2 regions of the Macrococcus sp. GL_134 genome follow, and region 1 is predicted to be linked to the other one. Evidence: riboswitches for the same ligand, from Rfam matches in the RefSeq annotation. Region 1 holds a riboswitch; the other holds the start of a gene.
The links. A riboswitch is a leader RNA that binds a small molecule or an ion and turns the genes downstream of it on or off. The one in region 1 is predicted to bind S-adenosylmethionine.

Region 1 (3,418 bases):
GTGAATTACAACTTAAGGACAAACTAGTTCATATGAGCTATGAAGACAAACTGGCACTGCTTGCATCAGACGGCATGCTGGTTAAACGTCCGCTTGCGGTCAATGATGGTAAAATAACGTTAGGATTTAAAGAGCAGGATTACATGAGCACATGGTTATAAAAAAGATTGAATAAAAATATATGCTATGTCATTATTAATATATAAACTTAGAGGAGGGATTTTTGTGGCATCATTAGAAGGATTAAAATTTTCTAAAGATCACGAATGGGTAAGAACAGAAGGAAATATAAATACGATTGGTATTACTGATTTTGCTCAATCAGAACTAGGGGATATCGTCTTCGTTGAACTTCCTGAAGCAGGCGATGAAATTACAGCGGGGCAGCCATTCGGTAGTGTAGAATCTGTAAAAACAGTATCAGAACTTTACGCTCCTATCAGTGGTAAAGTCGTTGAAGTGAACAGTGAACTTGAAGACAGTCCTGAATTTGTTAACGAATCTCCTTATGACAATGCATGGCTGATCAAAGTCGAAGCATCTAATGACGATGAACTGACTGAGTTGTTAGACCAAGCACAATATGATGAAATGATTAACGCATAAATGTTATAATTTCCTTGATAATCTGATTATCAAGGAATTTTTTATAATCGCATATGAGAAGGTGATGAGTGTGGCTGTCATTAGTAAAGTCATCGTTGTTGAAGGTAAATCCGACAAGAAGAAGTTACAGGAAGTCTTATCTGAGCCCGTACATATTATCTGCACTAACGGCACCATGGGTATTTCAAAATTAGATGCCATTCTGGAAGAACTGATTGGTCATAAAGTCTATATTATGACTGACGCTGACAAAGCAGGTAAAATCATTCGCAACTGGTTCAAACGTCATTTAAGCGAGAGCCGTCATATTTACATTGATCCGAAATATGGTGAAGTCAGTCGATGTCCTCATGATTATTTAGCGAAAGTTCTGATGAAACATGAATTTGAAGTGAAAGATGGGAATGTAGCACATGAGCGTCAAACAGTATTTGCCTGGCAGTCCGCCTGGTGAGTCTTATTTAATATTTGGATATACGCCGCTTTGTGGCACATGTAAAGTAGCGGAACGGATGATTGATGTTCTCGCAGTTTTGACAAAACAGCCTGTGGTCAAACTCGATATGAATTATACACCTGAATTGGTACAGGCATTCAAAGTGATGAGCGTCCCTGTATTACTTGTTGTCAATGATGACAAGGTGACAGCGGAAGTGTTCAAGTTCGAATCTGTGACAAATTTATATGAAATCGTCAACAAATTATTGACGTAACGATTAGGATGGTCTATGATTAGAAAATAATTTAATAGTTAAGCTCTTATCAAGAGAGGTGGAGGGATGTGCCCTTTGAAGCCCGGCAACCGTCGTCAGACATGGTGCCAATTCACATAAAGCCCAGTGCTTTAGAAGATGAGAGACGTTTATATCATTGCGTCTTTCTCTTTTTATGGGAAAGACGCTTTATTCGTTTAAAGGAGGTTAGTCATTGATTACTTTACAATCAGTGGTAAAGCAATTTGCAACAAAAAAAGGACCATTGACTGCTGTAGATGATGTCAATCTGCAAATTCATGATGGTGAAATTTATGGCGTCATCGGATTTTCAGGTGCAGGCAAAAGTACATTGATTCGAATGTTCAATGGGCTTGAGAAACCAACTACCGGTGATGTCGTTGTCGGCGGTGATCATATTGCGCAGCTTGGCATGAAAGACTTACGCAAAAAAAGACAGAAAATCGGCATGATCTTCCAGCACTTTAACTTGCTCTGGTCCCGTACAGTGTTCGATAACATTGCGTTTCCGCTGGAGATTGCCGGGGTCAGTAAAACAGAACGAGACCAAAAGGTAAATGAATTAATTCGAATGGTAGGTTTAACTGGCAGAGAAAAAGCTTTCCCCTCCCAGTTGTCCGGCGGCCAGAAGCAGCGTGTCGGTATTGCGCGTGCACTTGCTAACGATCCGACAGTACTGCTATGTGATGAAGCGACAAGTGCGCTTGATCCTCAGACAACAGATGAAATTTTAGAGCTGCTGGTCACCATCAACAAGAAAATAGGTTTGACCATTATATTGATTACACATGAAATGCATGTCATCCGTAAAATCTGTCATAAAGTCGCAGTCATGGAAAATGGTCGCATCGTTGAGGAAGGACCGGTACTCAGTGTCTTTCAAAATCCGCAGTCAAGTGTCACACAGCGATTTGTCAAAGATGACTTAAAAGACAGCGAATCAGAAGCAGCGATGGACGACATTAAGCTGGCATATCCGACGGGTGCGATTTTAAGATTAAAATTTGCCGGTTCATCAACGGAACAGCCGATTATCTCTAGAATCATCAGAAAGTATGATATGGATATCAATGTGATATCCGGCAATGTCAGTCATACATCCTCTGGTGCGTTTGGTCATATGATTGTCCATGTACCTGAACCGACAAAAGAGTTGTTCAACGAATTCGAGCAGCACGGCGTCAAAGTGGAGGTGGAACGACGTGGATAAAAGTTTCATTGACATTCTGAAGGAAATGCTGAGCTTTAAAAACGTCATCTGGCCGGATGTCTGGACAGCGGTGTATGAAACATTGTACATGACAATCGTATCAACGTTCTTCACGTTTTTTCTCGGTCTGATTATCGGTACTATTTTATTTCTGACTTCTAGAAGTCAATCTAAAGGTGCCCAGGTCATCTATAAGATCACAGCCTTTTTAGTGAACTTATTTCGGGCGATTCCTTTCATCATCTTAATCATCCTGCTGATTCCGTTCACCAATCTGCTGATGAACACAATCAGCGGTGTAAAAGGCGCGCTGCCGGCGTTGATTATCGGAGCTGCCCCGTTCTATGCACGCCTTGTAGAAATCGGTATGAAAGAGATCGACAAAGGTGTAATAGAGGCAGCGGAAGCGATGGGGGCGACGCGCTGGACATTGATTACGAAAGTGCTGCTGCGCGAATCATTGCCGGCACTTGTATCTGGTGTCACGGTCACAGCTATCGCTTTAGTCGGTTCAACCGCTATTGCCGGCGTCATTGGTGCCGGTGGACTTGGTAACTTAGCATATCTTGTCGGTTTCACTCGAAACCAGAACGACGTTATTTTAGTATCAACAGTGTTAATTCTTGTCATTGTTTTTGTCATACAGTTTATCGGTGATACCATTACTAAACGCATCGATAAGCGTTAATATATTAAAAATAAAGGAGACTTACTATGAAAAAATTATTTGCACTCGTTCTTACATTATTATTTGCAGTTGTACTCACTGCATGCGGTTCATCTGATAAGCAGTCAGAAAATAAAAAGTCAGGTTCTAAGGAAGATAAAAAAATCGTTGTCGGTGCATCACCTGCACCTCACGCTGAAC
Region 2 (3,418 bases), 130 kb from region 1:
TATAATTAAAAAAAGGAGGGATGACAGTGGCTGACAAGAAAAGAACCGCAGCAAAACAATCAACAGTAAAAAAGCAGACAGTCAGCAGGAAGAAACCTGCTGCAAAAACAGTGCAGAAGAAAAAAACTAAACCGAAAAAACAACATAAGATACGGTTTAAGTGGATTGCCGGATTATTGTTTTTTGTTTTACTACTGGTCACTGTATGGAACATCTTCAAACCATTGCCTGCTGGAATTTCGAAACGCTATGAACCAAGCAGAACTAATGATGTCAAACTGCTGCTCGATAATAGTTATGAGCAGGACGGCACTATGACCTACGACCACCATATATTCAGTGAAGTGTATCAGCTCATCGATGACGCAGAAGATTTTATTATCATGGATATGTTTTTGTTCAATGCGGCTTATGACGGCACGCAACACTTCCCGAAATTATCTGCTGAGCTGACTCGGCACTTGATTGCGAAGAAAGAGCAGCGACCGGACATGCCGATCTATGTGCTGACTGATCCAATCAATTCATTCTACGGGAGCTATACACCCGACCATTACAAGAAACTTCGTGACAATGGCATATTCGTATACGAAACGGACTTGACGAAATTACGTGACTCAAATCCACTCTATTCAGGGTTATGGCGGTCGACTTTCCACTGGTTAGGCAATAGTGACAATGGGACGCTGCCCAATATATTCTCAAAAAAAGAACCTGATGTCACCGTGAGAGGCTATGCACGAATGCTGAATTTCAAAGCGAATCACCGTAAGACCATCGTCTCTGAAAAATCGGCTATCATTGCCAGCAGCAACCCGCATGATTCAAGTGGTCATCATCAAAACATCGCTGTTCAGTTGAGCGGACAGCTGCAGGAAGACTTAATACACAGTGAAGTTGCAGCCATCAATATGAGCGGTGGTAAGCTTGACCGCAGTGATTTTGCGATTAATACGCGCGCTTATGACAATACGATGGACTACGAAACGACACTTGTCACTGAAGGCAAAATCAAAGAATCATTAATTGAATATATCAACCTTGCCAATGATAATGATGAACTTAAAATGGGGATGTTCTATCTCGCTGACCGCGATGTCATTAAGGCGCTGATTCGCGCAGCAGAGCGCGGTGTCCATGTGAAGGTCATACTTGACGTTAACAAAGAAGCATTTGGTAAAGAGAAGCCGGGTATTCCGAATAAGCCTGCTGCCCATGAACTCGTGGCAGGAAGTAATGATCGCATTCAAGTAAAATGGGCAGTGTCACACGGCGAACAGTTCCATGCGAAATACATTCTGCTGACTGATGACCGCAATAAGGAGTCGTCTTTATTTGTCGGCAGTGCCAACTTGACACGCCGTAATATCGGTGATTACAACATGGAGACAGATGTTATTATTACGGGTCGATCAGATCTGCCGGTATTTAAGCAGCTGGATTTGGACTTCGACGCCAAATGGACCAATGATTACGGGCATATCACCGACCACTATGAAGTGAAAAAAGATGCGTCGTTCCTGAAGACAGTGCTCTATCGAATACAGGAATTCACAGGGTTATCAAGCTTCTAATCAAAAAAAGTGATTGACAGGCTCTATGGATGTTTGCAATAATGCAATTAACTTAATAAAAAATTATCAAGAGAGATTGAGGGATATGGCCCGATGACATCTCAGCAGCGGACTCATTTGAGCACTGTGCTAAATCCATCAAGCGAGGCTTGGCAGATAAAGGGACGTAAAACGACTTTCCGGCATCTGCCGGAAAGTCGTTTTTTTATTCAGAGGAGGAAGTTATGGCAATCATTGAAATCGAGCATGTGACCAAACAGTTTCAAACGAAAAAAGGCATCGTTGAAGCATTGTCTGACGTGTCACTGACTATTGAAAAAGGGCAGATATTTGGCATCGTCGGTTATTCCGGTGCAGGTAAGTCGACGCTCGTCAGATTGATCAACAAATTAGAAAAGCCAACTGCAGGACGCGTCATCATCGAAGGTGAAGATATAACAAGTCTCAAACAGGCATTACTACGTAAACGCCGTCAAAACATCGGGATGATCTTTCAGCAGTTCAACTTGTTTCGTGCGAAGACAGTGGAGGATAACATCAAATATCCACTCAAGCTGACGAAGAAGTACTCAAAAGCTGATATTGATAAGCGAGTCGATGAATTATTACAGTTCGTCGGACTGCTGGATAAGAAATATGACTATCCAAGTCAGCTGTCGGGTGGTCAGAAGCAGCGTATCGGTATCGCACGAGCACTTGCAACGAACCCTGATATTCTTCTCTGTGATGAAGCGACGTCAGCGCTTGATCCTGAAACTACAGATGAAATCTTGAGGCTGTTGAAGCGCATCAATGAAGAACTGAATATTACCATTGTCCTGATTACTCACGAAATGGAAGTCGTAAAAAGTATTTGTGATGAAGTCGCCGTCATGGAAAAAGGTAAGATTGTTGAGCAGAACAAAGTATTCGAACTGTTTACCAATCCTGTCCATCCGACGACAAAACGTTTTGTTCATTCTGTGTTGAATGATGATATTCCGGCTGAAGTAGATGTCAAGTCACGTCAGCTATATCGCTTCATCTTCAATCACCAGCAGATTCTGCAGCCGGTGCTCAGTCGAATCGGTAGAGAGTTCGATGTTGATTTCAATATTTTGTACGGCGGGATTACAGAGTTGACAGATAAGCTGTTCGGTAATCTACTGATTGAAGCAGTCGGCAATGAGGTGAATATTCATGATGCACTGAATGAGCTGACACGTCATGATATTCAGATTAAGGAGGTTAACGGCTTTGAAAACTGATTTAACAGAATTCTATCCGGTCATTATTCAGGAAACAATCAATACTCTGATAATGGTAGGCATTACTTTAGTACTTGCCGTGCTTATCGGTCTACCGCTTGGCATCATTCTCTATGCCACGGGAAGAGGACATGTGCTTGAGAACAAAGTAGTCAATATCATTTTGAACTTCTTTATCAATACGGTTCGACCGATCCCTTTCATCATCTTCCTGGTGGCATTGATTCCAATTACAAGGTTTCTTGTGGGGACTACAATCGGTATATGGGCAGCCATTTTCCCGATGACTCTCGCCGCTTCATTATCCATTGCCCGCGTCGTAGAAAATAACATCATCTCAGTGGATAAAGGCGTCATTGAAGCGGCTGAAGCAATGGGCTCATCTAAATTCGATATCTTATTCAAAGTATTAGTTCCAGAAGCAGCAGGATCTTTAATTCTCGGTCTGACTTTCACCACGGTCTCGCTCATTGAATTTTCCGCAGTGGCAGGCCTTGTTGGAGCAGGAGGTATCGGTTATCTTGCTTTTACGTATGGTTATCAGCGATTTGACGTGGCAGTGATGTTTGTCACTGTATTGATACTGATCATCCTCGT

Region 2: another riboswitch for S-adenosylmethionine. It lies ahead of AC3IPL_RS02325 (methionine ABC transporter ATP-binding protein); the one in region 1 lies ahead of AC3IPL_RS02985 (methionine ABC transporter ATP-binding protein).

Annotation. Positions count from the first base shown of each region.
Region 1 covers NZ_CM174409.1:554,670-558,087, forward strand. The annotation lists gene AC3IPL_RS02965 (Spx/MgsR family RNA polymerase-binding regulatory protein) at 1-161, shown strand, start outside; gene gcvH (glycine cleavage system protein GcvH) at 226-606, shown strand; gene AC3IPL_RS02975 (toprim domain-containing protein) at 677-1,060, shown strand; gene AC3IPL_RS02980 (thioredoxin family protein) at 1,020-1,319, shown strand; SAM riboswitch class I at 1,363-1,464, shown strand; gene AC3IPL_RS02985 (methionine ABC transporter ATP-binding protein) at 1,534-2,550, shown strand; gene AC3IPL_RS02990 (methionine ABC transporter permease) at 2,543-3,238, shown strand; gene AC3IPL_RS02995 (MetQ/NlpA family ABC transporter substrate-binding protein) at 3,265-3,418, shown strand, end outside.
Region 2 covers NZ_CM174409.1:427,547-430,964, forward strand. The annotation lists gene AC3IPL_RS02320 (phospholipase D family protein) at 21-1,574, shown strand; SAM riboswitch class I at 1,635-1,737, shown strand; gene AC3IPL_RS02325 (methionine ABC transporter ATP-binding protein) at 1,805-2,821, shown strand; gene AC3IPL_RS02330 (methionine ABC transporter permease) at 2,811-3,418, shown strand, end outside.